DNA from 2 places in the Anaerobacillus sp. 1_MG-2023 genome. Region 1 is predicted to be linked to the other one. Evidence: riboswitches for the same ligand, from Rfam matches in the RefSeq annotation. Region 1 holds a riboswitch; the other holds the start of a gene.
What was found. A riboswitch is a leader RNA that binds a small molecule or an ion and turns the genes downstream of it on or off. The one in region 1 is predicted to bind S-adenosylmethionine.

Region 1 (15,171 bases):
GCTTTTCAGCAAGATGGCCAAGATTATATTCGTCGAGAACGAGATCGGTCGCTCCGAAAGTGTTCGTTTCAATAATATCAGCACCACAAGCTAAGTAATCATCATGAATTGAGGAGATAAGATCTGGTCTTGTTAAAGATAAGTATTCGTTACAGCCTTCGTAATCTTCACCACCAAAATCAGCGGGCTTAAGATTAGCCTGTTGAATCATTGTTCCCATGGCTCCATCAAGAACAAGAATTCTCTTCTTAAGTAGATCTTCAAATGAGGGGTAGACCACTATGAATCTTCCTTTCTTCTTCAATACGAGTTTTTTCTTTAATGTAACGAGTTAATTCTACTGTTAATTCGTAGCGCAAGAACGGTGTTATTAAATAAATGCCATTGAATAAATCGAATGCTGTATCAATTAAGGACTTTGCGATGGCGAGTCCTTCATTTTGTGACTCACTGGCATCGGTGGCTGTGGACATTCGCTTACGTATTGAATCAGATAATTTTATTCCTGGTACTTCATTATGCAGGAATTCGGCATTTCGATAGCTTGTTAACGGCATGATTCCGATGTAAATTGGGCAAGTTAAATGTTTTGTAGCTTCATGTACTTCTATTAATTGTTCTTCGCTATAGATAGGCTGACTAATAAAATAATCCGCTCCATACTGTTGTTTTTTCTCAAGTCTTGCGACAGCTCGGTCAAGATGGCGAACATTAGGGTTAAAAGCTGCTGCGATCGAAAAGGAAGTCTTCATCCCAAGTGATTTACCGGAGTAAGACAACCCGCTGTTGAATTGTTTGATTAACCGTATAAGATCGAAAGATGAGACGTCATATACAGAAGTTGCACCTGGAAAATCTCCTATTTTTGTAGGGTCTCCAGTAACAGCGAGTACTTGATTAATTCCCAGTGTATGAAGCCCCATTATATGCGATTGTAATCCGATAATATTTCGGTCTCTACAAGCTATGTGCACGAGAGGGCGAACATTAAATTGTGACTGAATAGTTGATGCCATAGCTGTATTGCAAATACGAGGTGAGGCAAGGGAATTATCGGCTAGTGTAATAGCATCTACTCCGACTTCTTGTAAAGCCTTCGTACCCTGGAGATACTTCTTTGTATTTAGTTTCTTAGGCGGATCAAGCTCTACGATAACAGAACGTTGCTTTTGAGCAATTTCATGCAAGTGGGGCAAACGTTCTATGTTGTTTTCGGTTTGTGTCATTTCTTTAGCTATTACTTCTATTTTTTTATGAGTAATAGGTTTTGTTCCCTTTAAAGCTTTTGAAGCAGCAGCGATATGTTCGGGTGTTGTACCACAACATCCTCCAATTAATCGAACACCTTGTTTGTGGAGAGATTCAGCACTTTGTTTAAAATAATCAGGGGCAGTGGGATAAACCAATCGTCCCTCCTCATAGTCGGGTAAACTTGCATTTGGATAAGCAGAGAGATAACTAGTTGAAAGGGGGACCTCTTCAAAAGCTTGAATCATGTGATATGGCCCTAGTCTACAATTAACACCTGTCACATCTGCTCCAGACTCTTCTAAATGTTTAAGAGCAGATGGAAGGGAGGTCCCGTTTTGTAAAACCCCGGGTTCATGCATAGAAACTTGAGCTATTATGGGGAGGTTCGTTTGTTTTCGAGCAATCGCAAGGACTGATGAAATCTCTTCAAGATCGTAATAAGTTTCGAGTAAGATCCCGTCAACACCCTCCAGTAGAAGACAGTATAACTGTTCTCTAAAGCTACGTTTAATTTCATCAAGAGAAGTCTTTTGAGTATTGATTCCTCGTATGCCACCGATAGTTCCAAATACATAAGTCGCTTTGTTTGCTGCTTGTCGAGCTAATTTAACAGCTTCAGTGTTCATTTCTTTTACATGATCTTCAAGACCATATCTCGCTAATTTACTGTAGTTTGCTCCATAGGTGTTCGTTTGTATCACGTCTGAACCTGCTTCTATATATGCGCGGTGTATGTTTAAGACTTGCTCTGGTTGCGATAGATTTAACTCTTCAAAACATTGATCTACCCCATATGAATAGAGAAGTGTTCCCATCGCGCCATCACCGATTAGAATATTGTTTTTTAATTTATTAAGGAAACTCATAGTTGACCACTCGCTTCAGAAGCGGAGTATTGCTTTCTAATAGCTGCAAATCCATTTTTGAAATCTTTTAATAAATCATCAGGATTTTCAAGTCCCACAGACAATCGCAATAATCCATCTGTGATGCCTCGTTTTCTGCGTTCTATAGGAGGCATAGAAGCATGTGACATTCTAGCTGGATAGGAGAGAATTGATTCTACGGCACCAAGACTTACCGCGAAAACAGGAATTTGAACATGCTTTGTGAATAGACGCACGGCATTTTCATCAGGTAACCGAAAGGACAAAACTGCACCAGGACCAGCGGCTTGATAAATATGAGTGGAGTGACCAGGGTGATAAGAAAGCCCTGGATAAAAGACTTCTTCTACCATCTTTTCTTTAGTAAGAGCATGCGCAAGACGAAACGCAGATCTAGACGATTGATCTAGTCGACAATGCAATGTTTTTAAGCCACGGAGAACTAACCAGGAATCGTGAGCGCTTAAGATCGATCCAAACGAGTTTTGCAGGAATGCAAGCTGTTCCGCTAATTCCTCACTTTTTACGGCAGCAAGACCAGCGACGACATCGCTATGTCCTGAAATGAATTTCGTAGCACTATGCAATACGATATCGGCTCCGAAGTCTAACGGACGTTGTAGAGCAGGTGTCATAAAGGTGTTATCGACAAATGTTAAACAATTATTCGCTTTAGCTAATTTAACAACGGCTTGAATGTCAGTTACCTTCAGCAAAGGATTAGAAGGCGTTTCGATATAGATTACTTTAGTATTGGATTGAATACCTCTCGCCACTTCATTTAAATCTGTCATGTCTACAAAAGTATGTTTAATTCCAAATCTACCGAGAACGTCGTGAATCATGCGATACGTCCCACCGTAGACGTCTTCAGATATAAGAACGTGATCGTTTTGTGAAAGAAGCATAAAAGAGGTGGCGATAGCGGCCATCCCAGAAGCAAACGCAAATCCCTTAACCCCACCTTCAAGATTGGCAATTGTTTCTTCAAGCGCTTCGCGAGTGGGGTTGCCTGAACGACTGTAATCGTATTTTCCTGGTTGGTCAAAATCCACCTGATGAAATGTAGAAGCCTGTTGGATAGGGACGCTAACAGCTCCCGTAGCTTTATCAAATTTGTGATCGTTATGAAGAAGTTTTGTTTGAAATGTATAATCAGTATTTGTCAATTTGTACAACCTCCTCTTTAAAAATGGACAATGCTTGATTCAGGTCCTGTATTAAGTCATCAATGTTTTCAATCCCAACAGAGAAACGTAGCAGTCGATTGCACACCCCTTTTTCAAGTCTGATGTCTTCTGGTATTTCAGCATGAGTTTGCGTTGAAGGATATGTGATAAAGCTTTCTACCCCTCCAAGACTTTCAGCAAATGTGACAAGTGTTAATTTTCTAAGAAAGAGATCTACCCATTCTTCGGACCGCAATCTGAAAGAAAGAATCCCACCTTTATCTGGATAAAAAACGTCTGTTATTGCTTCATGATTCGTTAAAAATTCAGTTACCTTTCTGGCATTCTCTTCATGCTGCTTCATTCTGAGTGGCAAGGTTTTCATGCCTCTCATTAATAACCAGGAATCAAAAGGAGAAAGCACAGCGCCTGCACCGTTTTGGTATTGTTGGATTTCAGCGCAAATATTCTCACCTTTTGCAACCACAAGCCCTGCGAGAATATCATTATGACCGCCTAAATACTTAGTGGCACTATGCACGACGATATCCGCCCCAAGCAGTAGTGGGTTTTGTAGAAGAGGGGTGAACAAAGTATTGTCTACAATAAATAATAGGTCCCTGTTTTCTGCTATACGTGCAATTTTTTCAAGATCTGTTAATTTCATTAATGGATTAGATGGATTCTCAACAAAAATGGCTTTTGTACGGTGAGTTAGGAGTGATGAAAGTTGTACATTGCTTTGTGTATCAAAATATGTGAAGGAGATACCATAATGTTTTTCAGCATGGGCAAATAATCGATAAGTCCCACCATACAAATCATCTGAGACGAGAATATGGTCGCCGCTTTTGAATATGGCAAGGATTGCTTGAATCGCAGCCATTCCGGAACTAAAAGCAAATCCCTGATCCCCATGTTCGAGTTCTGATATAGCGGATTCTAAAATGGATCGTGTCGGGTTTTTGGTTCTTGAATAATCGAATCCGGTGGATTGACCGATGCCTTCATGGCTATACGACGTGGAGAAGTACACTGGAGGATTTACCGCACCGGTTTTAGTATCTGAATGATTACCTAATTGGACAAGTAGTGTTTCTAACTGTTTATTCGACATAATCAATCTCCTTTTCATTGAATAAGGGCAATAAAAAAAAGCCCTCTATAAGAAGAAGACTTTGGTTGCTCTTCTTCTTATCTTCCAAGTTGAAATCAACTTGCTGGAGTTAGCACCTTACCGGAAATTATCCGGTGGTTGCTGAAGCTTCATAGGGCCAGTCCCTCTGCTTCTCTTGATAAGAATTGAAAATATATGGAATTTTATTGTGTCGCTTTTTTCATAATCTACATCACTTTAAAGTGAAAAGCAAGGGATTTGAGTAAATTATCAAAATTTTTCTTCTGTTGGATCATTTGCTCGCTCGTTCGTTACCCGTTTTTTTGGTAACGGGATTTCTTTAATCGTAAGATAAAGTAGCATGATGGCCACCATCCAATAGAGTAGGAATCCTAAAGGGACTGCTGTTTTAATGAGGGCCATAATCGCAAAGAAGAGCGTTGGAATTGTTACTGAATAAACAGATAAGACCCAAAGTTGTTTATAAGAAGCTTTTCTTCCGGTAATACTTCTCAATAGTAGTCCAATTGTAGCTAGTACGGTAACTCCTATAAACTTAAGGCCGGTTTGAAACAAATAGATAACGAATATCAGTAACGGAATAAAGATAGGGAGCAAGTTGTCTAGGTTATTACTTAACTCATTAACATCTTGCTTCGTGAACGTCATCGAACTAAAGTTACTGTAATTAAACTCTTGTCTAGCGCCGCTATCTACAACGATTATACGATCTTTTAGGAAAGCGATAACGGAATCATATTGATCAACATCATCAGGCTTTGTCTGGTCTGTCGCATCAAAAATAAAAGTATTTCCATCATTTTGTCGAATAAGCGGTTCAGACTGCTCACTTGTTAAAGATCCATCCTCTAAAGTGAATTCTGGTAAATCTGATATATGTGTTTTGAGATCCTCATAAGCGTTTGTAAAGGATAAAGCCGTCATAATTCCAACTGGCACAGAAGAAAGGAACATAAGGAAAAATACGTACAATATTGGCTTACCTAGCTTTTGAAAACGGAACCGGGCCATCATATTTGGGGAAAATAAGCTGTAGTAAAGTTGTTTAAAAACGTTCAAATTAATAATCTCCTTTCTAAATGTGGAGTATTTCTCCACCCAATCAGTTTATCTTATATAGAGAGGTGGGAACAGTATTCTTAATGAAACTTTATTGAAACATGTTTGTTTTCGGCATAATATATTTACAATTCTAGATTAACTCTTTACAAAGGAGGGAGCGATGTAGATAATAGACAAGGGACTTTGTTGAGTATTGTCGAAAAAAATAAAACATAAGTGCAAGGGGTTGAAATGATGGAACTCAACGTTCAGGAGATGATCTTTCAGTTTGTGGGAGGTCTTGGTATTTTCCTGTTTGGACTAAAGTATATGGGAGATGGCCTTCAACGATCAGCAGGTGATCGATTAAGAGATATTCTCGATCGTTTTACCACTAACCCGTTTATGGGTGTGCTTGCGGGGATTGTAGTTACTATCTTATTACAAACTAGCTCAGGTACTACAGTTCTTACAGTGGGATTGGTAAATGCAGGATTTATGACCCTAAGGCAAGCTATCGGAGTTATAATGGGTGCTAATATAGGAACTACAGTAACTGCATTCATTATTGGTATACCTATTAAAGATTACGCCTTACCAATAATTTTCCTCGGTGCAGCATTAATCTTCTTTGTTAAAAACAAAAAGATTACTTATCTTGGGCAGATAATATTTGGTTTTGGTGGATTGTTCTATGGCTTAGAACTTATGAGTAATGGTATGAAACCTTTAAGAAGTCTTCAGGCTTTCCATGATCTCACACTTAGTATGAGTGACAATCCAATATTAGGGGTAGTAATTGGTACTGTATTTACTGTAATCGTTCAGAGTTCTAGCGCTACCATTGGGGTACTTCAAAGTTTGTTTTCCCAAGATGCAATGAATCTTCAAGCAGCTATGCCAGTATTATTTGGAGATAACATTGGTACAACTGTAACTGCTGTTCTAGCATCAATTGGTGCATCAGTAGCAGCTAGAAGAGCAGCCCTTACCCATGTGATTTTTAACTTAATTGGAACAACGATCTTTTTAATTATTTTGTCCCTATACACCCCTTTTATTTCCTATCTTCAAGGTGTATTAAATCTTAATTCAGAAATGACAATCGCATTTGCGCATGGAATTTTCAATGTGTCTAATACAATAATTCAGTTTCCTTTCATTGCTTTACTAGCCGTTATAGTTACGAAAATTATTCCTGGTGATGATTCAACAATTGAATATAAACCTAAACATTTAGATCCTGTGTTCATTGAACAATCTACTTCAGTGGCACTTGGACAAGCGAAAGAAGAAGTTATTCGTATGAGCGGTTTTGCTTATAAAGGTGTTCAAGAGGCTTCTAACTATCTGACTTCTAAAAGTCAGAAAAGCGCAGAAAAAACCGCTCAGTATGAGGAAGCTATTAACAACCTAGATACTAAAATTACAGACTACCTTATTCAGCTATCAGCCACTTCTTTGTCCGGTGATGAGTCAACACGACATGGTATGTTAATGGACTCTGTTCGGGATATTGAGCGTATTGGGGATCATATGGAAAATATTGTTGAATTGGTTGATTATCAGATTAGTAATAAAGTTAAAATGACTGACGTTGCAATGAAAGATCTTGATGAAATGTTTAATTTAACCCTTTCTGCACTACAAGAAGCCTTTGATTCACTCGATAAATGGGACGTAGCAAAGGCCCAGGATGTTGTGCAATTGGAAGATAAGATCGACAAAATGGAAAGAACGCTTCGTAAACAGCATATCCTTCGTCTAAATGAGGGTGAATGTACTGGAAGTGCTGGAATTGTTTTTGTTGATATCATCAGTAACCTTGAGCGTATTGGTGACCATGCGGTGAATATTGCAGAAGCCGTCATTGGAGAAGAATAAATTTGGGAAGCAGAGGGATGCCTCTGCTTCTTTTTATCATTATATAGAAGGAAAGTGACATCTCCGCTAAAATAGAGTCAAGTTGAAGGGAGGTTAAAAGCGTGGATATTCTATTATGGTGCCTGATCATTGCGTCATTCATCATTGCATTTGTGGGATTGATTTATCCGATTATTCCAGCCGTACTATTTATTTATGTTGGGTTTATCCTGTATGGGGTGTTTTTTGAGTTTGGTTCAATGACTATTTCCTTTTGGATTGTTGAAGTTCTGCTGACGATGTTATTATTTGTTGCGGACTATGCTAGTAACTTATTTGGCGTGAAGAAGTATGGAGGGTCAAAGGCGGCGATATGGGGGAGTACAATTGGTTTACTTGTTGGCCCGTTTGTTATTCCATTTGCAGGAATCATCCTTGGACCATTTATCGGTGCTATCTTAGCTGAATTAGTTATTCATCGAAAAGCTTTTAAAGAATCTGTTCAAGTAGGTGTAGGTTCATTGCTTGGTTTTCTTGGTGGAGCTGTTATGAAAGGTTTACTCCAAATGGTCATGGTTGTTGTGTTCCTAGTGTATGTCCTATAAGTTCTTGATGACAAAATGAAAGCGTGATATAGTATTTTCATAATTGAAATTAAGATTAATTCAATTAAATTTGAAAAACTTATTGACGCTTTCTTAATCTATATGATATATTAGTTCTTGTCGTTAAGAAATATTCCACAGTAGCTCAGTGGTAGAGCTATCGGCTGTTAACCGATCGGTCGTAGGTTCGAATCCTACCTGTGGAGCCATATGGCGGTGTAGCTCAGCTGGCTAGAGCGTACGGTTCATACCCGTGAGGTCGGGGGTTCGATCCCCTCCGCCGCTACCATAATTTTAACGATAAAACATGGCGGTTGTGGCGAAGTGGTTAACGCACCGGATTGTGATTCCGGCATTCGTGGGTTCAATTCCCATCAGCCGCCCCACTTATTACATAAGGACCCTTAGCTCAGCTGGTTAGAGCTGACGGCTCATAACCGTCCGGTCGCAGGTTCGAGTCCTGCAGGGTCCACCAAATGCATATCGGAGGAATACCCAAGTCTGGCTGAAGGGATCGGTCTTGAAAACCGACAGGGGCTTAGTCGCCCGCGGGGGTTCGAATCCCTCTTCCTCCTCCATTTTTTAAAAGTTAGCTTTCTAAAAAATGGATGCAAATTAATTTCTTTTACATTATCGCGGGGTGGAGCAGTTCGGTAGCTCGTTGGGCTCATAACCCAAAGGTCGCAGGTTCAAATCCTGCCCCCGCAACCAAAATAAAATTCTTACTACGTCGAACATACTTCTTTGTTAGAATTTAATTGGAGTGCTCCAGGGGCAACCTAAGCTCATAGCAAGGCCAAATTACTTTTGATGTAAATGCAAACTACATACTAATTAAAATTAATACTGATAACATGATTTGGCTCTGTAGCTCAGTCGGTAGAGCAGAGGACTGAAAATCCTCGTGTCGGCGGTTCGATTCCGTCCGGAGCCACCACTCAATAAAGATCCCACTCGTCAATTAATGACGAGTTTTTTTATGTTTTATGCATGTTATTACGGTGTTAATTCTCGATTTTATTCGTTAAGATGTTTAATTCTATATACTGAGGGGAAACTTTATCTGTGTTGCGGAAATTCAAAGGTTTATTATTTGAAAACGCATGACAATTCTGCTAGTGTAAACATGTGACGACATCATGTTCAAGTGGTGGCTAACGCTACCCTAACAGCAAGTTACATACTATATTTAAGGAGGAGATTCACAATGGCTAAATTTGAACTACCAGAACTACCTTACGACTACAATGCACTAGAACCACACATCGATGAAGAAACAATGAAGATCCACCACGACAAGCACCATAACGCATATGTAACAAAGTTAAATGGTGCACTAGAAGGTCATGAGGAGCATGCATCTAAGAGCCTTGAAGATCTTCTTGGCAACCTTGACGCACTTCCTGAAGGCATTCGAACTGCTGTTCGAAACAATGGTGGCGGACACGCTAACCACTCACTTTTCTGGCAATTGCTAAGCCCTAACGGTGGCGGCGAACCATCAGGTGATCTAAGCGAAGCACTTAAAAAGAAATTTGGTAGCTTTGAAAGCTTTAAAGAAGAATTTGCTAATGCTGCAGCTGGTCGTTTTGGATCAGGCTGGGCTTGGCTAGTAGTAAAAGGTGGAGAACTTGAAGTAACAAGCACTCCAAACCAAGATACTCCAGTAATGGAAGGTGTTACACCAATTCTTGGGCTAGATGTTTGGGAGCATGCTTATTATCTTAAGTATCAAAACAAACGTCCTGATTATATCGCTGCATTCTGGAATGTAGTTAACTGGGATGAAGTTGCAAAGCGTTACGAAGCAGCTAAATAATTTACCAAGCTTTCAAAACCCCCAACATTTATGTTGGGGGTTTTTCTATTATGGTTCGATTAAGGTATAAATTGTTCCTAAATGGTGTAGTGTGAAATTTATTAAAAAATCTGTAAAATCACAGCCGGTTTCAAAATCATGAGGTGTACAAATCAGAACTTGATGATCTGTGATTGTCAATGAGATGAGGTCATTTCGATATTGGATTTGAAGATAGTGCCTCATCCTATTAATAAAGAACGAGTATTCATCAACTTTTATATGATGTTGAACTCTTTGAAGTAGTTGGATTCGACTGTCTTTAGTAATGTAGTCTGTCCGATATAGAAAGTAATACATACCTAGTCCCCTTTCAAAAACAGTTTATCCTTTTTGTTTCATCCGCATAACGAACAGAATTTAAGTCAAAATAAGGGTGGATGAAAAAAGGGGAGTTTGTTATGAAAGTTATAAAACATATGATTGGTGAGATAGAGGTAACAAAAGATTTGTTGTTATTACTTACAATCGGTGGTTTATACGCGCTGAGTATTGCGCTCTCAAATACGTTCGTAAATGTTTACTTGTGGAAGCAGTCTGGTGAGTTTGCGGATATAGGTATATACAACCTTGCTGCGGTTATAAGTCAGCCGCTTACCTTTATTCTCGCTGGTAGATGGGCTAAGAAAATGGATAGAGTTATTGTACTGCGGATTGGAGTGATTTTTCTCGCTCTTTTCTATATAACAGTGCTTTTTCTTGGTCAGAACGCTAGTCATTTGCTTATCTTACTGGGCGCTTTACTTGGAATAGGGTTTGGCTTTTATTGGCTTGCATTTAATGTGCTAACATTCGAAATTACAGAACCGGACACAAGGGATTTTTTTAATGGATTCCTTGGTTTACTTACATCTTTCGCTGGGATGATTGGGCCAATATTTGCTGGTGTTATTATTTCAAGTCTAGAAGCATTCACGGGATACAAAGTAATATTTGCCGTCTCACTTGCTTTATTTTTCGCAGCTGTAATCTTAAGTTTCTTTCTCGAACGTCGGTCTGCCAAAGGGACCTTTTCATTTAAACGTGTTCTTCAAGAAAGAAAAGCGAATGCAGATTGGCTTAACATTTTGCACGCGCATTTTTTTCAAGGTATAAGAGAAGGTACTTTTATTTTCATTATCGTTGTCCTTGTTTTTATTACGACGGAAAGTGAGCTTGCAATTGGTACATTTGGACTTGTTAATTCAGGTGTGTCATTTTTAGCTTATTATTTGGCGACGAGATTGATTAAACCGCGATATCGTAAGAAGGCTATTTTATATGGCGGGCTTATTCTTTACGCTTCGGTTTTCTTGCTTGTATCCGACCTAACGTTTGCCCGGTTGTTAATGTATGGTGTTTGTATTTCTCTTGCTTATCCACTTTTACTTGTCCCCTACATTTCGCTCACTTACGATGTGATCGGTAAGGCTTGGAATGCAGCAGAAATGCGGATTGAGTACATTGTCGTTCGAGAGGTGTACTTAAACTTAGGACGAATTGTTTCCGTTCTTTTATTCTTATTAACAGTAGCGTTATTCGATGATGTAACGAGCATTCCGATTTTGTTATTAATTGTTGGTGCTGGCCATTCGTTTATTTACCTGTTTGTAAGAAAACTTCAAGCTCCCCATCCCTCAAACCCTTCTCCTGACACCGTACAATAGCTCATTAGACTCTTTACTTTTTTTATATCACTAAGTATAGTAAGTAGAAGAGAGAGCAGAGACACCTGTCTGGAACAGGTGTCTATATTTGTTTAAAGGAAGGGAGTCAATCGTGAAAACGAAAAAAAAGAAAAATCATGTGCCTTTAAGGCTCAGTATATTATTTTTATCTGTATTCCTTCTGTTTTCTACATTAATACTTCGACTGGGCGTTATACAGATTGTAAACGGTGAAGAATACGAACGTGTTTCTGAGCAAACTGAGAATGTTACAGCAGAATCAACAGCACCTCGTGGAAAAATGTATGATCGTTATGGGCGAGTTCTGGTTGATAATAACCCGGAATTTGCACTTACATATATCCGAACGCAGAATACTAAGCAAGCTGAGAGACTTGAATTAGCTCAGAAATTAGCAGGGTATATTGAAAAAGATACAGATGATGTCATTGACCGAGATCTTAAAGATTATTGGATTGTGACGAATCCGGAAAAAGCGAAGGCGAAGCTAACGGAAAAAGAGTGGGAAGCACTTGAGTCGAGTGAAGCTTACCAACTCCAAATTGAACGGATTAATGATGAGGATTTAGCAGAGATTAAGAACGATCCAAAAGAACTTGAGGTAGCTGCTATCAAAAGGGCGATGGATACTGGTTATGCCTTATCCTCTCAAACAATTAAGGTAGGTTTAACTGAAGATGAAATTGCTAAAGTAAGTGAAAACCTTGGTTCGCTACCTGGAATAGAAATTCAAGCAGACGCCACTCGAGAATATCCTTATGGAAATACTCTGCAAACGATTTTCGGAAGGGTCGGACCTATCCCTAAAGATGAGTTAGATTATTATGGTTTGAGAGATTATGAAAGAAATGACAAAGTAGGTATTAGCTATCTCGAGAAAGAGTACGAAGAGTACTTAAAAGGTCAAAAAGAAAAGCAAACCTACGTGACCGACAAATCGGGAGAGCCAATTGGTGAACCAAAAGTAATTGAAGGTCAAAGAGGAAACGATTTGGTCCTCTCACTAGACATCGATCTTCAAAAGGAAGTCGAGAAAATTTTGGATGAAGAGCTTCGTGATGCAAGACAATATGGGGCAACACGAGGCTATGTAGTCATGATGGATCCCAAAACAGGTGAAGTCCTTTCTCTTGCTGGTAAGGAATATAGCAACGGAGAGTTTAAAGACCGGACGTTTGGAGTGATCGGTGACTCCTACGCAATGGGATCGACTGTTAAAGGAGCAACAGTGTTAACCGGTTATCAGTATGATGCTATTAACCCGAATACGACACTTGTGGATGAAGTTTTATACTTTAAGGACGAAGGTAAAAAATCTTCTTATACGGCTAATGCTATGGGACCTATTTCAGACTTAGTTGCTCTACAAAGATCTTCAAACGTATATATGTGGAAAATCGCGATGAAGATGGCTGGCTATGACTATGCTCCTTACGAAAGCAGTAGTTATGACCCGTCAGCTTACGATGAGCTAAAAGAGTCATTCTCTCAGTTTGGTCTAGGTGTTAAAACCGGGGTTGATCTCCCTGGTGAAAGTGCAGGATTAAACGGAGGTGTGAATGAATTCGGAAAAATCCTCGATTTTGCAATTGGACAGTATGATACGTATACACCAATGCAAATGGCTCAGTATACTTCTACCATCGCAAATGGTGGCTATCGTATTGAGCCACACATTTTAAAAGAGGTTCATGAACCTTCTGAAAAAGATGGTCTTTCAAATACCATTCTTTTTCAAAATACTCCAGAGGTGTTAAACAAAATTAAAATGAGTGAAGAAGAAGTGACACATGTCCAAAAAGGGATGTGGATGGTTATGAATACGGCAAATGGAACTGCAGGTACACATTATCCTTACTTCCAAAGTGATGATTATCAAGCTGCTGGAAAGACTGGAACAGCGCAAATCGGAGATGGATATAATTTAACCCTTGTTGGCTATGCGCCCTATGATAATCCCGAAGTAGCCTTTTCTGTAGTAGTTCCAGAAGTGAATGACTCTTCTTCAGGATATGTTAATAAAAAAATAGGTGGACGCGTTCTAGATGCTTATTTTGATTTAAAAGATGAAGCGAAGAAACCTATTGAGGCTAACCAAAAAGAAACAGAATAGCATTTCATGAAAAACCGCTGAAAAGCGGTTTTTTTGTTTAAGGACAAATGAATGAATAATATTTGTCAGATTGAGGTGAAGTGATAGGCTGAATGCATAGCAAAAGTAAGGTATGCCCCAAAAAGACTTATTTAAACGTTTTCCGACACGCATTTACAATCTCTTTACATACGGTTTATATGACATTAATATCTAGCCTGTATTCTAAGAATTGTGATTGAGAGACCAGTACACAAACAACCTGGTTGGTCACAAGTACAAACATCCATTTAGGGGGAAATTACATGAAGTTCAAAGGTATTATGCTCATGGTAGTTATGTCGCTAGTAATGGTTTTCGCATCAGCTTGCGGAAACAACTCTGGTAATACAGAAAACTCTGGTAGCACAAACAGCGATGGTGAAGTTTCTGGAGACGTACTAATGGACGGATCTTCTACAGTATTTCCAATCATGGAAGCTGTCGCTGAAGAATATGCTTCTGCACAACCTGACGTAAAAGTAAGTGTAGGTGTTTCGGGATCTGGTGGTGGATTCGAAAAGTTTGCAGCTGGAGAAACAGACATGAGTAACGCTTCTCGTCCGATTAAAGAAGAAGAAGTTTCGGCGCTTGAAGAAGCTGGTATTGAATTCACTGAATTTGAAATCGCAAAAGACGGTCTTTCTATCGTTGTTAACTCTGAAAATGACTGGATAGATCAACTTACAATCGACGAGCTTAATATGATCTGGACTGGCAAAGCAACAATGTGGAGTGACGTTAACTCTGAATGGCCTGAAGAAAAAATCGAATTATTTAGCCCGGGTACGGACTCTGGTACGTATGATTACTTTAATGAAGTTGTTCTAGAAGATGAGCAAATGGTAAAAGAAGCAACACTTTCTGAAGACGATAATGTACTTGTGAATGGTGTAACTGGTTCTAAAAACGGTATGGCATTCTTCGGATATGCTTACTATCTTGAAAATAAAGATAGATTAAATGTTATTCCAATTGTTAACGGTGAGGGCGAAGCAATAGAGCCGAATGCAGAGACAATTCAAGACGGATCTTATGAACCACTTTCCCGTCCACTATTCACTTATGTGAAGCATTCTGCAGTAACTGACAATCCAGCTGTTTATGATTTCACTAAATATGCACTTGAGAACGCTGGAGATATGGCTGAAGCAGTAGGTTACGTAGCTCTTCCAGAAGAAAAGTATACAGAAGATATGGATAAGCTAAACGAAATCGCTGGTAAATAAGAATAAATTAAAGCAGATTGGTGAGGAGTTCATACTCCTCACTTAATCCTGTTTTGCTCTTTGTGAGGGGGAGTAATAAATGCAAAGCTCAGTTCGTCAAATGATTAAAGACAAAAAAGAGAAAAATCAAACACGAGCAAAGTTTATGGAGAAACTTGTACCGGGCTTATTGCTTTTATGTGCAATTATTTCTGTATTAACAACGCTCGGAATTGTGTTTACACTGATTGTCGAAACAATCACCTTTTTTAACCATGTGTCTATTGTTGAGTTTTTTACAAACAAAGATTGGTATCCATTCTTTGAAAGTGATCCTGATTACGGTATTTGGC
Region 2 (15,171 bases), on a different contig from region 1:
AAGCTGCCGAAGCTTTTCAAGATTGGGGTAATCCGACAGCTGATTGTATTATTGATGTAAGGAAACAGCATCCCGATGTCCCGATGGTTGCAAGTGGCGGACTAAAAAATGGTGTAGATGCAGCTAAAGCTATTGCTCTCGGTGCGGATGTGTCTGGATTTGGTAGGGCATTACTTGAAAATGCGGTAGATGATAGTGAAGAAGCGCTATCAGATCAATTAAAGCGAATTGAGTTCGAATTACGAACGGCTATGTTTGGAATTGGAGCTGCATCGATCAATAGATTAAAATACAATAGCGCATTAAAAAAGAAATAGTCAGAGCACTGAGCTCTGGCTTTTTTGTATGAATAAGTTAAGGAACGATGTTCAATTTGTCTTATTTAACCCATATGGCACCATTGAATTCGAGCAACTCCACTTGCTCATATGAATGAGGAATCAACATTATCGGTTCCCGTAGTATAGGTCGTTCTCTAGAGAGCAAACTAGAGCTTAAGGAGGGTGACGCTAATGGCCTGGTTATCCATTTTTCCGTTTATCGTTGTCATTATCATTGCGATGAAAACAAAACTAGTGATCCCAGGATTAACGGCGGGTTTGCTAACAGCATCATTTATATACAAACCTGGATTGATCATTGGTTTACAACAGTTCTATGAATTTATAATGACTGGTTTGAAAGATGAAAATAATGTTAAAATCGTCCTTTTTCTATATATGTTTACGGGCTTAATCGGATTGATGAAATATACTGGTGGGATAAAAGGATTTGTTCAAGTTGCCTCATCCAAAATCAACTCAAAAAAAGGAGCGTTATTTCTGACGTGGGTGTCAACGCTAGGAACATTTAGTGCTCCTAGTTTCCGCATTGTAACGGTAGCCCCAATCATGAAAGCTCTTTTAAATAAAGTGAAAATCACTCCTCAGGAGCTTGGATTTGTGATAGAAACGACAGCAACACCAGTCATTGTCTTAATGCCAATTGCTACCGCTTTTGTCGGCTATATGTCATCTGTTGTGCAGCTTTCACTTAAGGCGGAAGGTATTGAAGGAGATGGCTATCGTTACTTCCTTCAAAGTATCCCTTATAACTTTTTTTCGATTAGTATTTTATTGATTGGCTTTTATTTGAGTTTTTTCCATCATCGAAAAACGCCAGCTACAGACGCAGGTAATGTGGAAAAAAAGCTTGATGATCAATGGGAAGATTGTCATCCAGCAGTGGCGAAGGATCTTCCTACGAAACCGATGAATTTATTAATACCTCTTGGAGGAGTTATTCTCCTAACACTTCTTCTCACATATTGGAGTGGTTATCAGAAGGGGTTTACTTCTTTAATCAAGGCGTTTATTGAAGCAGATGTGCTCGACGCGATGGTCTTTGCCCTTCTCACTACAGTACTTTTAACGTTCGTTTTCTATTTATTTCAACGTTTTTCTTTAAAGGACCTTGTTACTTATTTTATCGAAGGGGGTAATGAGATGATGCCGGTCATCGTCTTGCTTACTGTTGTTTGGGGCTTAGCAGCTTCAACAGAAGCTCTTGGCTTCTCATCTATTGTTACCTCAAACCTTGATTGGATTCCTACTTTATTTGTACCACCAGTCTTATTTCTCGTTGGTGCGTTTATTTCATACTTTATTGGCTCATCATGGGGCACATGGGGAATTTTAATGCCGCTTGGTATTTCATTAGGGTATTCTACAGGAGCAGATCTCCCTGTTGTCATTGGAGCTGTGTTTGCGAGTGGGACATTTGGCGCATTTGCTTCTCCGCTAAGTGACAATACGAATACAGTTGCGAGGATCTTGCAGTTGAATCCTATGACATATGCGAAATTTAAGCTTGGCCCAGCTTTATTAGCGGCGGGATTAGCTGCAGCTGGCTACTTTGTTATCTCTTTTGTAATATAATTATTTTTATGAGTACTTTTGTATTGACATCCGTTTTAAAACCATTTATTATTGGGACTAACTTAATAATCCTTTGTTTAAAGGATCTTCTTATTCAGAGAGGTGGAGGGACTGGCCCTTAGATACCTCGGCAACGGACCTATGAACTTGTGTTCAATTGGAACCGTGCTAATTCCTGCGACGAAAGTCGAAAAATGAGAAGAGGCTCGGTCTATCCAAACCCTCTTCTGTTCGAGCAGATGAGGGTTTTTTTATGCACCCTCATTTGGAAATATGTTTTAGTAGAGGGAGAGACTGATGTTGCATACACTAATGGATAACGAAGCAAGAAAACAACAGCTTATTAAGACCCTTCTCTCACAAGGGATATATAAGAAGGGTGAAAAGCAACTTTATATGTTATCACTAAATGAATTAGAAAACATATATGCTCGATCAAATAAAACCATACAGAGAAAAGGAAACGGAGTGGTCACAGTGGAACAAGCAACATTTGCAGCAGGGTGCTTTTGGGGAGTAGAAGCGCTATTTCAACAATTGAACGGTGTTATTTCAACTTCAGCAGGGTTTACAGGAGGAGAGACGATTAATCCAACTTATGAAGATGTTTATTCTGAATTAACAGGCCATGCCGAATCTGTCCAAGTTGAATATGATCCTTCGCTCATTACTTATGAAGAACTTATAGAAGTTTTCTTTGAAAATCATAATCCAACCTCTTTAAATAAACAAGGAGAAGATGTCGGAACACGCTACCGCTCAGCGATTTTTTACCATTCAAATGAGCAGGCAGAAATAGCATTGATTGCGAAAGAAAAACTCGAGCGATCCGGACGCTTCAAAAAACCAGTTGTGACGCAAATTGTACCAATCACTTCATTCTATCGAGCAGATGAATATCATCAAAGCTATCTTGCAAAGCGTGGACAGTCTTCTTGCAAAATTTCATAATAGAAAAAGGCCATCCCTCATCGTCATGAGGGAAGGCCTTTTTTAGTTAATCACCTTGATTGACACCTATTTGGTCAATATAGACTTTTCCTTTCTCTGATTCATTAAATTCAAATGTAAGAGCATTCATCTTCTTCGGATTAAAGGCATCGTTTGCTTCTAAGAATTGCTGCATCGGGATATTAAAGGTTTGGAGAACCGGTTCAGTAGGTTCACCATAACGTCCTTCTTCGAAGTATTTTGTTTTTGTGTGTAGAATAGGAAGAACACCTTGCAACTGCATGACGTCACTCAGCTTAACACTAGCGGACGCTCCGTTATCTGAACTAGCCGTGATTGTGAAATCAACAGGTTGCTGGTCAGATGGATTTGAAAGGTTTGCTGCTGTGAATGTTAATGAACTGTTCATTGTATAAGCAAATGGATCCTGAAGGGCTTTCTTGAAATTTAATTTGTACGTGCCGTTCTTTGAATAGGAATGATCCCATTTCAAAAAGACCCCATGAGTACCTCTTTCTTTATCGCGTCGAAATTCAAGCTCTCCTTCATACCATTGCAGCAAGCTATTAGCCTCTATGGTGATATAAGGAGAAGTTGTTGTTGTGACATCAACGTCCTCCTCAAAAGTGCTATAGATATGATACGAAGGATCTTCGTATTTACTTATGTATGTTGTATCAGGTAGCCATTCGAGAGCATAGCGATAATCCTCAAACATCGGTTGATAAGACTCATTTTGATGAAGCGTCGCTTCAAGAAATCCAGCAACATATGTGCGGGCTATTTGTCGTTGTTCAGTGCCTTTAAGAAGAGGCTCTTTATTTAATAAAAGCGTGAAAGGGAAATACGTATCGTTTTCTCCCCACGTTGTGTTAAATTGTCCGTGATTGGCGCGATCAATATAAAGGGCTGCTTTCATAGCTTCTTTTCTGCCAGTTAAATCAATCCCATTATACTGTCGGTCGCCTTCGAATTCCGATAAATCACTATCATAAGAACCTTGAAGCAATAAATAATTGACATCATCCACTTCGATTTTTCGATCTGAAAGTGTTTGATAATCCGTCGGTGCAAGTGCGATAACAGATTCAATATTATAATGGAAATCAAAAGTCATGTTCCCGTTATTTGGATAACGATCAAGGTCATTGAATTTTGCTGCTAAAATGGCAGCTTGACCACCGCGAGAATGACCTATTAAAGCAATTTGATCCATATTCACTTTATTGAATAATGGATTATCTTTTTGAGACGATAATTTCTCCATTTCTTCAATATGTTTAAGCAGTAACCAGGCGCGTCCATTAATGTCTCCTGCGAGGCCTCCAGACCATGATGAATTGAAGAAGTTCTCATCTACTGATACTGTTAAAAAGCCACGACTAGCGAGTAACTCTCCTAAATAATTGTAGCCTTCATCTGAGAAGTCCTCCATCTTATGGTTTCCATGGACAATAAGGACAAGGGGGAAAGACCCTTGTCCTTTGGGCACCCATACACGTCCATTTAGTGGCACATTGGTGTCTTTAAAGCCCCAGAACCACTCACGTTCTTTGGACCATTCTCCAATCATACTTGAAGCGTTAACTGATATCGTTTGAATATCAACTTGCTCTCCAAATTCAGGACGTTGCTTATCCTTACCACTTCCATATGTATAAGTAGTTACATCAAATGAGCCGTATTCTGAAGGGTTATCACTAACAGGTGAGAGCGGCTCTACATTAATAGAGAGACGATCATTCATCAAACCAGGTGTGAATAACCAGTATGAAAAAGCAGACGTTGCTAAAATACCAAACAGTAGCATGATCATAGACATTGGCTTTTTGATCCCTTTAGAAAGAGGGTATCCGAACATGGCGCCAAGGATGATACCGACTGCAATTAAAAGATAGGAGAGCGGAAGGATGTTCTCTAATTGACGAAATTGATCTAATGTATAAATGGTTATAGCAAGCGAGATTCCAATACTTGCAATGAGAAGAGAGGGTAATCTTTTGAAATGCTCTACGAACCATGTACCAATCTTAACGGTGAGTAGTGTACTGACAACTGCTATTAATAGGAAAAGAATAATGTCCATTATTTGACCCAGTCCAGTATGAAAATCAAACCCAATCGAAAAGATTAGCAGCATTGTCATAAAAAGAGCGCCGTAAGAAGCTCCTTTCCACATGGTTTTAAAGAAGGATTGTAATGGTTGAGTAAAAGAAATCAATAAATGCTTTAATTTATTTCGTTTGTGTGTATTTTTACGCGTTTTTTCAAATTCAGGTTCGTGTTCCACGCTAATCCTCCATTTCTTATCCTGCTGATTTCATTATAGCAAATAGGAAATGAGGAAGAATGCTAAATCTAAGAATGCCTCAATTGAATAAGTAGTGGCTCGATGACTCTAGCACAGATTTCGTTCATTTAATTGTAAAAAATGATCGCTGCATAGTATTTGCTTCTCCTTTGTATAAGTCGTACAATAGGAATTAAGAATTAATGTGAAATATTTCACAAACGTATGTTTGTTGTGAAACTAAAGGTGGGGGATTAGGTGAAGAACGAACTTAAAGCGTATGCTTCAGGTTTTAAAATCACACACTTGTTCATGATTTTAGGTGCTCTTATTATTGGCGCATCCATTATTGTACAGGCTTTTCTTACAGTAGAAATAGTGAATCGGGTATTTATTGAGAGACTAGCATATTCAGAAATTTCACCGTATCTCATTGGCTTACTGATTGTCATGGCGCTACGCCCTTGCGTATCTTATTTAATGGGAAAAGCAGGCGTAAATATGGCCACTATTGTGAAACAAAGAATAAGAGAAGCGCTTTTGAATAAATTTTCTCGAGACGCACTTTTAACGTCTTACCAGGGTAAATCTGGACAGAAAGTGAGCGTTTTACTAGATGCTGTGGATGAGATTGATTCCTATTATAGTCAATACATTCCACAAGTGTTTAAAACGGCGGTTATTCCTTTTTTTATTCTAATCGCAGTTTCAACTCAGCATATTGAAACAGGGCTAATAATGATCGTGACGGCTCCATTCATTCCACTCTTTTATATTATTATCGGCATTCGTACTCAGAAAAAATCCGAGGAGAAGCTAGAGCAAATGACCGTTTTTTCTGGTCGTTTTCTTGATACAATTCAGGGTTTGACTACGTTAAACTTGTTTCGTCAATCGAAGAAATATCGCTCGATAATGGAAGAAAGTAGCTTGAATTATCGAGATGCAACGCTCGAAGTTCTTAAGGTTGCGTTTGTCTCATCCCTTATGCTTGAGCTTATTTCAATGTTAAGCATTGGGATTATCGCTCTTGAGATTGGTCTTCGTCTCATTGTGTTTAATAGCATGTCTTTTGCTACAGCCTTTTTCCTTCTCATGCTTGCTCCTGAGTTCTATCTTTCCCTAAAGGAACTAGGCAGTGCTTTTCATACTGGTAGAGGTAGCATGAGTGCAATGAAAAAGGTAAGTGAAGAACTTCATCGTGAAAGTGACGAAATGAAATGGGGAGATCGATTACTTGAAACGAAGGAGAGGCCACCACTGTTAGCGTTTAAGAACGTTTCCTATCGCTATCAGGAGAGTGGATTTGGATTATCCTCTATTGATCTAACTATTAAACCTTATAGCAATACGGCCGTGATTGGTCGGAGTGGATCTGGAAAATCGACGCTTTTGAATTTGCTTGGTGGATTGCTTCCACCTCAAGAAGGTGTTATTACCGCCGACGAAATTCCCCTAACAAGTTTAGATGAAGAAAGCTGGTTTTCAAAGATAAGCTTTATATCACAAAACCCGTATTTGTTTACTGGAACGATCGCTGAAAATATCGCGATTGGATCAAAAAGTACGGATAAAATACAAATAGAAGCGGCGGCTGAGAAAGCTGGTATTTCCTCGTTTATTGCTTCTCTTGAAAATGGTTATGAGACGGTTATTGGTGAGTCCGGAAGAGGGATATCCGGAGGAGAGAAGCAGAGAATTGCGCTTGCTCGAGCATTTATAAAACAACCAGAGGTTATTTTATTTGATGAACCAACAACGGGACTTGATTTATATACAGAGAAAGTTCTTCACACTTCGATCAAAGAGCTATCAAAAAACGCAACAATGATTACTGTAGCACACCGTATCCATACAATACGAAATGCCGATCATATTATACTACTTGATAAAGGAAACTTGATCGCGGAAGGAACCGATGAATCGCTTTATGCTTCAAGTGAGTTGTATCGTGATATGGTTGATACGCAGAAGGGGGAGGTCACATTATGAGAGAGCTAGCATTTGTATGGCGTGAGATGCTGACAGAGAAACGGGATATCCTCCTCTCGATATTATTTGGTTTTATTGCGGGAATCACAGCTGTTGTCTTGTTTGCTTCTAGCGGCTATTTAATTTCGAAGGCAGCCTTATCGTTACCTGTGTTTGCATTAGCGATTTTAACAGCTGTTGTGAAATTTTTTGGACTTGCACGCGCAGCTGGACGCTACTTTGAAAGGATATATTCTCATCGCGCGACGTTTTCCATTTTAAGCAACATGCGCGTCTCATTTTATAAAAAGCTTGAGCCAATAGCGGCAGGGTTGTCACAGCGATATCGCAGTGGAGATCTGCTAGGTAGAATTGTAGGAGATATTGATCGACTGCAGCATTTTTACCTTCGCGTTTTTTATCCACCTATTGTTTTTATTCTCATATTCCTTGTTACGATTTGGTTTACGCTATTCTATTCTTTCGAAATTGCACTTCTAATGTTACTTGGAGTGATTTTTACAGGGATTGTGATTCCGGGTTACTTTGCGTGGAGTATTCGAAAAAAGGATCGAAAGGTTCGTTCAAGTAGAGGAGAATTTGCTGCTGATTCAGCTGAGTTTTTCGCTGGTTATCGTGATTTGAAAATCATGAGTGAGGTTGAAGGAAAGAAAAGCGATCTTAGAACAAAATCCAACGACTATGGGATTGCTCAAAGCAAAGAAGGAAAAGAAGAAGTGCTTCATCAAGCTGTTAATTCATTTGTTTCTTTATTTGTAACCTGGAGTGTTATTGGGGTCGGTTCATATCTTGTTACAACGGGAGAACTAGATGGCGTGTTTCTTGCCATGCTTGTCCTGATCTCTTTAACGTCCTTTGAGAACGCAGTGCCATTGGCTATCATGCCTGCTTATTTGCAAGATAGCATAGTAGCTTCGAAAAGACTGTCATCTGTAGAAGGGAAGCCATGGGTGGAAGAGAAAGAAGAGGTGGATCTTCCGAAAGAGAAAGCTTATTCTCTGTCGGCAAGAAATGTCACTTTTTCTTATCCAAATGAAATACGAAAGTCATTAACTAATGTAACGGTTCATATTCCAGCAGGAGGAAAAACGGCTATTGTTGGACCAAGTGGTTCTGGAAAATCGACTCTTTTACAACTTTTCTTAAAGTTCTTTGAGGGAAGTGGCACATTAGAGATGAATGATCGTTCCATTCAATCGCTTTCCGAAGAGAATATCTGGAGCGAGACGAATGTCGTCCTGCAACAAAATCATTTCTTTTCAGGTACGATTCGTGATAATTTGCTCCTAGCCGGAGAGTCATTATCCGATGAAAAGTTAATGAAAAGTCTTCAAGCTGTCCAGCTAGAACACTTTTCTCTCGATTATAGCGTGCACGAAAAAGGATCGAACCTTTCTGGTGGCGAGCAACAGCGCCTCGCTATCGCTCGTTCCTTCTTAAAAGGTAAACGAGTCTGGTTATTAGATGAACCGACTTCCTCAGTCGACCTTCTTACTGAAAGGTCAATTCTCAAGCATCTTTTTGAAAAAGCGAAAGAGGATACACTTCTATTGGTCAGTCATCGGTTAAACAATCTTGAACAAATGGATCAAATTATCGTAATGGATTCAGGTCAAATCGTAGAAAGTGGTACGTATAAAGAATTGATGAAAATGAAGGGCTATTTCTATCAAATGAGAGAAATAGAGAAAAGTGTCCTTCTTTAATATTGATGGAGTCTCATCTTCCAATCGCTTACTGAAAAGAAAATAGCGATTGGAAGTTTTTTTGTTGACTTTTTTAATGAACATTTTTGATTTGTGGATCAATAGAGAATCGTCTTTGGAACTAATGCTATGACAAAAAGAAGGGAGAAGTCTTCTTTATATGGAATTTTATAGGGATGATCTAAAAAGGAGGGGATTTGTTGTTAAACAACGTGAGTGTGTAACCGTGAAAGTACCTAATATGAAACAAGCGCTAGCCTTTTGTACGAAAGTTTTGGATTTCGAGTTAACAAAAGAGGATGGCCCTAAAATTGTAAGCCTTGTTCATGAAAACATACCAATTGTCTTAGAAGAGAAAGCGGTTCAAACTGATAGTAAAAACGTGCTACTCGGAATTCCATCTTCTAGCATTCTTCAGGATCATTTTGATCCAAGCGCCTTAGCGATAGTTGAATATAGTTAGGATAGATAAAACACCTACTACCATATACGATCACATGTACGATATACTAATAGCTAGCGTATTTTTTTGAGAGAGGAATGTTACCTTTGGCAGCTGTTTGTATTATCGCCGAAAAGCCAGATCAGGGAACGCGTCTTGCCGCCCCTTATCCAACCGAAAAAAAACAAGGATATCTCTATATTAAACCTAATCCTGATTTTCCTGATGGAGCCTATATGACTTGGGCTGTTGGACACTTGTGTGAACTCGTTCCACCTGAAACATACGAATCTTCATGGAAGAAGTGGTCTCTTCAAACCCTTCCGATGATTCCGACACAATTTCAATATCAGGTAACGAAAGGAAAATGGAAACAGTTTAATGTCATTAAAGAACTCGTTAACAAAAAAGAAGTCGGATCTATTATTCACGCGGGTGATGCTGGGAGAGAGGGTGAACTCATCGTCCGTACGATTTTGAATCAGGCTCGTTGCAAGAAACCAATGAAGCGACTTTGGATTTCTTCATTAACAGAACGTGCAGTAAAAGAAGGATTTCAATCACTGTTAGAAGAAACAGAAACGCGTAATCTTTATTTCGAGGCTTATGCAAGATCTTGTGCAGATTGGGTCGTAGGAATTAACGCCTCACGCGTGTATACACTTCTTTTTAAACAAAAAGGGTTACAGGATGTTTTTTCTGCAGGAAGGGTTCAAACGCCTACGCTAGCATTAGTCGTTCAACGAGAGAAAGAGATTGCGAACTTTAATTCAGAGCCTTTTTGGGAAGTGAAGGGTACATTTGATTACAATGGAAAAATGATTGTTGGAAAATGGATTAAAGAAGATCAAACGAGACTTGAGTCGCCCGAAATGGCCCAAGCCATTGCTCAATTTTGTGAAAATAAGGACTGTTTAGCGAGTGAGGTTAAGAAAGAACGGAAGCAGTACAAAGCTCCCTTCTTGTATCAACTATCATCTCTTCAGTCTACTGCCAACAAGCGTTATAAATTTTCACCAAAAAAAACATTGGATATTGCTCAGAAGCTTTACACAAAGGGGAACATTTCTTATCCAAGAAGTGATTCTAGCTTTGTCACCAAGGATGAAGCAGCAGAATTCCCTTCGATTTTATCAAAGCTTCAGAAGCAGCGAGCTTATCAAGAGTATTTTCCACTAAAACGTGACTCGCTCTTAACGGACAAGCGATTTGTGAATGCTGCGAAAGTAAGTGATCACTACGCGATCATTCCAACAGAACAGGTGCCAAACCTGGATAAATTATCAGGTGATGAAGCTAAAATATATGATTTAATCGCACGAAGTTTACTAGCGGCGCACGAAGAGGCATCGATTGTCGATTATACAACTGTGCTCACCCTCGTTGATAATAGAGCCCTATTCCAATCAAAAGGACAGGTGCGAATTCAGGAAGGATGGCAACGAATTATCCCATCGAGTCAGAAGGATGAAGAGTTACCACCTATTGAAAAGAACGAACAAGGTAAAGTTGTATCTGTAGAAGTAACAGAAGGCAAAACACAGCCGCCAAAACGATTTACTGAAGGACAGCTTATTACAATGATGAAGACGGCCGGGAAGCATCTAGATGATGAATCTCTTGAGAAGATCTTGAAAGACACAGAAGGACTTGGGACTGAAGCGACTAGAGCGGGAATCATCACAATGCTCAAAGATCGCAAATACATCGATGTTGTAAAAAACCAGGTATTTGCAACGGAAAAAGGCATGTTATTGATCGATTCGATCGGAAATGCCGTTCTTTCAAGTCCTGAAATGACAGCGAAATGGGAGCAGCGGCTAAAACAAATTGGAAGTGGCGAGGCATCTCCACAAGCGTTCATGGAGTCTGTGAAGAAACTTGCAGCAAAGCTAACTTCCGATGCAGTTGAATCTTCTGCATCATGGGATTTAAAAGATATTAAGATAGAAGCACAGCCATCCAAAAAATCACTAGGAAAAAAGATTGGCACATGCCCACTTTGCGGTTCTTACGTACTGGATAAGGGGAAATTATTTGGGTGTAGTAGTTATGCTAAAACCAGTTGCCCGTTTACAATCTCCAAACGAATTCTTGGGAAACCTATTTCGCAAACCAACGCTAAAAAAATTCTAACTGAAGGAAAATCCAATGTAATCAAAGGATTGAAAAGTAAAAAAGGGACGTTTGATGCCGCGCTTGTATGGAGCCCAGATGAGAAAAAACTAACATTTGAATTTGAAAAGAAGTAACTTAAAGCATGCCTTTCATAGGGGCATGCTTTTTTTGAACTCATATTCTCACCTGACAAACTCTTTATCAGGATGGTAACCAAGTTGTGCTTGTTAATACGTTATAACAAATTCATAAATTTGAAAAAAATAATAAAAAAACTGTTGTATATATATACTTAAATATGTATAATCATTCAATAAGCAATGAAAGAGGGAGTGGAAATAGTGAAAGCAAGTATAGTCGGTGCTAGCGGATATAGCGGTCTAGAATTAATTCGCTTATTGCTTAGTCACCCTGAAGTAGAAATTAATACAATTGTATCTCCATCTAACGCAGGAACAAATGTCCATGAGGTTTTCCCACATCTCACGAATATACAAGTAAGTCAGTTTGAAGCGCTTGATGCAGAGAAGCTTGCTTCCGAGTCAGATGTTATTTTCTTCGCAACACCAGCTGGCGTGAGCAGTCAATCTGTGCCTTTACTGCTAAATACGGGTGTTCCAATGATCGATTTATCCGGAGACTTCCGATTAAAGAGTGGAGATTTATACGAAAAGTGGTATAACCATTCATCTCCACCAGAAGGAGCTTTAACAGAAGCGGTATATGGATTATCGGAATACTATTCAGAAGACATTAAATCCGCAAACTTAATTGCCAATCCTGGATGCTATCCGACGGCAACGCTACTAGGTATTCTTCCAATCATTCAAAAAGGATGGGCTGATCTATCGTCTTTAATCATAGATGGAAAGTCGGGCCTTTCAGGTGCAGGACGTAAAACGAGTCTTACAGCCCATTACTCTGAAGTTAATGAAAATGTATCAGCATATAAACTTGGAAAACATCAGCATATCCCTGAAATAGAACAAGTCATTTCGAATCAAATCGGTGAAAATGTAAATGTATCATTCTCTACTCACCTCGTCCCGCTTACAAGAGGGATGATGTGCAGCATGTATGTCAATCTATCTCATGATCGATCCGAAGCAGAAGTGATTGATCTTTACCAATCAATCTATGAAGATCATCCTTTTATTCGCGTGATGCCTGAAGGGAAATGGCCCTCCACAAAAGGCGTTTCCGGTTCTAACTACTGTGATATTGGTCTTTCTGTAGATTCGAGAACAAATCGCTTAACGATTATCTCGGTGATTGACAATTTGATGAAAGGTGCTGCTGGTCAAGCGGTACAAAATATGAATCTACGATTTGGTTATCCTGAGACAACAGGTCTTAGTTTATCTCCAGTATTTCCATAAATCTACTAAACGAAAGGGTTGAAGGCTTTGGCAACATCGACTGTAAGTGAGGAACTTTTTTCAATCGTAAAAGATGGCACAGTTACTTCTCCTAAAGGATTTGAAGCTGGTGGGTTTCATGCAGGTTTAAAACGAAAGCGTAAAGATCTTGGCTGGATTAAATCCGTTGTACCAGCGAATGCTGCAGGGGTGTTTACAATGAATACTTTCCAGGCACCGCCATTAAAAGTAACAAAAGAAAGTTTAGTAGATGGGAAACTTCAAGGCCTGATCGTTAATTCGGGAAACGCCAATGCGTTTACAGGAAAGAAAGGCATTGAGGACGCATATGAAATGCGTAAACAATTCGCAACTGTGATGGGGCTGAAAGACACGGAAACGGCTGTTACTTCGACCGGGGTTATTGGGGAGTATTTGCCTATGGAAGCCATTATCAAAGGGATTCATCACATTCCAAACTATACAGAAAAAACGAGTGGCACCGATTTTGCTGAAGCGATTGTTACGACAGATACAATGACAAAACAGGTAGCCGTAACATGTCAGATTGATGGAAAAGACATCACCATTGGTGGTGCTGCAAAGGGATCAGGAATGATCAAGCCAAACATGGCCACGATGCTGGCTTTTGTCACGACCGATGCAGAAGTAGAAAATAACGCTCTTCAGTCCGCATTAAGCTCTGTGACTGACACGACTTATAACATGATCACAGTTGACGGTGAAACGAGTACAAATGATATGGTCCTTCTTCTAGCAAATGGTCAGGCGGAGAATGAAGCGTTATCAGAAAGTCATCCTGAGTGGCAAACGTTCTTAAGTTCACTAGAGTATGTTTGTCAACAGTTAGCGAAATTGATCGCTAAAGATGGCGAAGGGGCTACAAAACTCGTTGAAGTTCACGTAAAAGGTGCTCAAACAGAAACCGGTGCGAAAGCCATTGCCAAATCTGTTGTAGGTTCTAGTTTAGTAAAAACAGCCATATATGGAACCGATGCAAACTGGGGACGTATTGTATGTGCCATTGGGTACAGTGGTGAATCTGTTCAAGAAGATTCTCTTTCCATATCACTTGGACCCATTAAAGTAGTGGATTATGGTATAACAGCGGAATTTAGTGAGGAAGAAGCAAAAACCTATTTAGAAAACGAGAACATTCATATCTATATTGATTTGCATAACGGAAATGAAGAAGCAACGGCATGGGGGTGTGACCTTTCTTATGACTATGTCAGAATCAATGCCTCCTACAGAACATAATCAAAAATATTTTGTTATTAAATGTGGTGGAAGTATATTAGATCAGCTTCAAGACTCATTTTACCTTGACCTAGTAGCTATGAAAAAACAAGGATATCATCCGGTACTCGTTCATGGTGGAGGCCCTGAAATCTCTAGGATGCTTGATAAACTATCAATTCAGACAACATTTGTCGATGGACTACGTGTCACAACAGATGAGATGGTCGATACAGTTGAAATGGTATTGAGCGGTAAGGTGAATAAACAGCTCGTGCGGAAGATCCACCATGCAGGAGCGAAAGCCATTGGCATTAGTGGCGTAGACGGCAAGCTGTTTACATGCAAACAGTCTAATGAATCACTCGGCCGTGTTGGGGAAGTCATCCATGTAGATAAGTCACTAATTGAACAACTCTCTCAAGCTGGGTACATACCTATTATCTCACCAATCAGTACGGATGAATCTTTCGAACCTCTTAATATTAATGGGGATGAAGCCGCGTCAGCTGTCGCTCAGGCGCTGCATGCAGATATTTGTCTCGTTAGCGATACGCCGGGTGTGTATGAAGAAATTGATGGACAAAAAGTTATTTTCAGAACGCTAGATGAGCCAAAAATAACAAGTTTAATCGAAAAAGGCACGATTATTGGTGGTATGATCCCTAAAGTGAAAGGAGCGATTGCCGCTCTTTCGGATAAAGTCTCCTCGGTTATTATTGTTGATGGTCGAGAAGAGAATGCCCTGCTAAAAGCAGTCGCACATGAACCTGTTGGAACGCGAATTGTTCGAAAGGAGTCTTTAGAATGTCACTAACTGAAACGTCACAAAAAAGCATCATGCAAACATATAATCGACTTCCGATTACTGCCGTTAAAGGTGAAGGAAGCTTCCTATATAGTGAAGACGGAACAAAATATCTTGATTTTACTTCCGGAATTGCCACATGTAATCTTGGTCATCAACCAGAAGCGATCAAAAAAGCTGTATCAGATCAGTTAAATCTCCTCTGGCATTGCTCGAATTTATACCATATCCCAAAACAGCAGGAACTCGCTGACGTGTTAACAGCGGAAAGCTGTTTTGACCAGGTGTTCTTCTGTAATAGTGGTACGGAAGCGAATGAAGCAGCGATTA

Region 2: linked by a shared signal. The riboswitch ahead of msrA (peptide-methionine (S)-S-oxide reductase MsrA) and the one ahead of Q4550_RS04245 (methionine biosynthesis PLP-dependent protein) in region 1 are both predicted to bind S-adenosylmethionine.

Annotation. Positions count from the first base shown of each region.
Region 1 covers NZ_JAUORD010000002.1:96,643-111,813, forward strand. Annotated here, with positions in the region: gene metH (methionine synthase) at 1-220, opposite strand, end outside; gene Q4550_RS04235 (bifunctional homocysteine S-methyltransferase/methylenetetrahydrofolate reductase) at 261-2,117, opposite strand; gene metC (cystathionine beta-lyase) at 2,114-3,307, opposite strand; gene Q4550_RS04245 (methionine biosynthesis PLP-dependent protein) at 3,294-4,424, opposite strand; SAM riboswitch class I at 4,499-4,609, opposite strand; gene Q4550_RS04250 (DUF1189 domain-containing protein) at 4,695-5,504, opposite strand; gene Q4550_RS04255 (Na/Pi cotransporter family protein) at 5,742-7,370, shown strand; gene Q4550_RS04260 (DUF456 domain-containing protein) at 7,472-7,954, shown strand; tRNA gene Q4550_RS04265 (tRNA-Asn) at 8,089-8,163, shown strand; tRNA gene Q4550_RS04270 (tRNA-Met) at 8,167-8,243, shown strand; tRNA gene Q4550_RS04275 (tRNA-His) at 8,265-8,340, shown strand; tRNA gene Q4550_RS04280 (tRNA-Ile) at 8,353-8,429, shown strand; tRNA gene Q4550_RS04285 (tRNA-Ser) at 8,440-8,532, shown strand; tRNA gene Q4550_RS04290 (tRNA-Met) at 8,589-8,665, shown strand; tRNA gene Q4550_RS04295 (tRNA-Phe) at 8,816-8,891, shown strand; gene Q4550_RS04300 (superoxide dismutase) at 9,162-9,773, shown strand; gene Q4550_RS04305 (hypothetical protein) at 9,822-10,112, opposite strand; gene Q4550_RS04310 (MFS transporter) at 10,214-11,458, shown strand; gene Q4550_RS04315 (peptidoglycan D,D-transpeptidase FtsI family protein) at 11,571-13,592, shown strand; gene Q4550_RS04320 (PstS family phosphate ABC transporter substrate-binding protein) at 13,877-14,839, shown strand; gene pstC (phosphate ABC transporter permease subunit PstC) at 14,919-15,171, shown strand, end outside.
Region 2 covers NZ_JAUORD010000003.1:337,009-352,179, forward strand. Annotated here, with positions in the region: gene fni (type 2 isopentenyl-diphosphate Delta-isomerase) at 1-317, shown strand, start outside; gene Q4550_RS08135 (Na+/H+ antiporter NhaC family protein) at 513-1,916, shown strand; SAM riboswitch class I at 2,004-2,117, shown strand; gene msrA (peptide-methionine (S)-S-oxide reductase MsrA) at 2,214-2,867, shown strand; gene Q4550_RS08145 (hypothetical protein) at 2,914-5,157, opposite strand; gene cydD (thiol reductant ABC exporter subunit CydD) at 5,416-7,149, shown strand; gene cydC (thiol reductant ABC exporter subunit CydC) at 7,146-8,855, shown strand; gene Q4550_RS08160 (hypothetical protein) at 9,016-9,318, shown strand; gene Q4550_RS08165 (DNA topoisomerase III) at 9,405-11,549, shown strand; gene argC (N-acetyl-gamma-glutamyl-phosphate reductase) at 11,757-12,794, shown strand; gene argJ (bifunctional glutamate N-acetyltransferase/amino-acid acetyltransferase ArgJ) at 12,822-14,054, shown strand; gene argB (acetylglutamate kinase) at 14,017-14,850, shown strand; gene Q4550_RS08185 (acetylornithine transaminase) at 14,841-15,171, shown strand, end outside.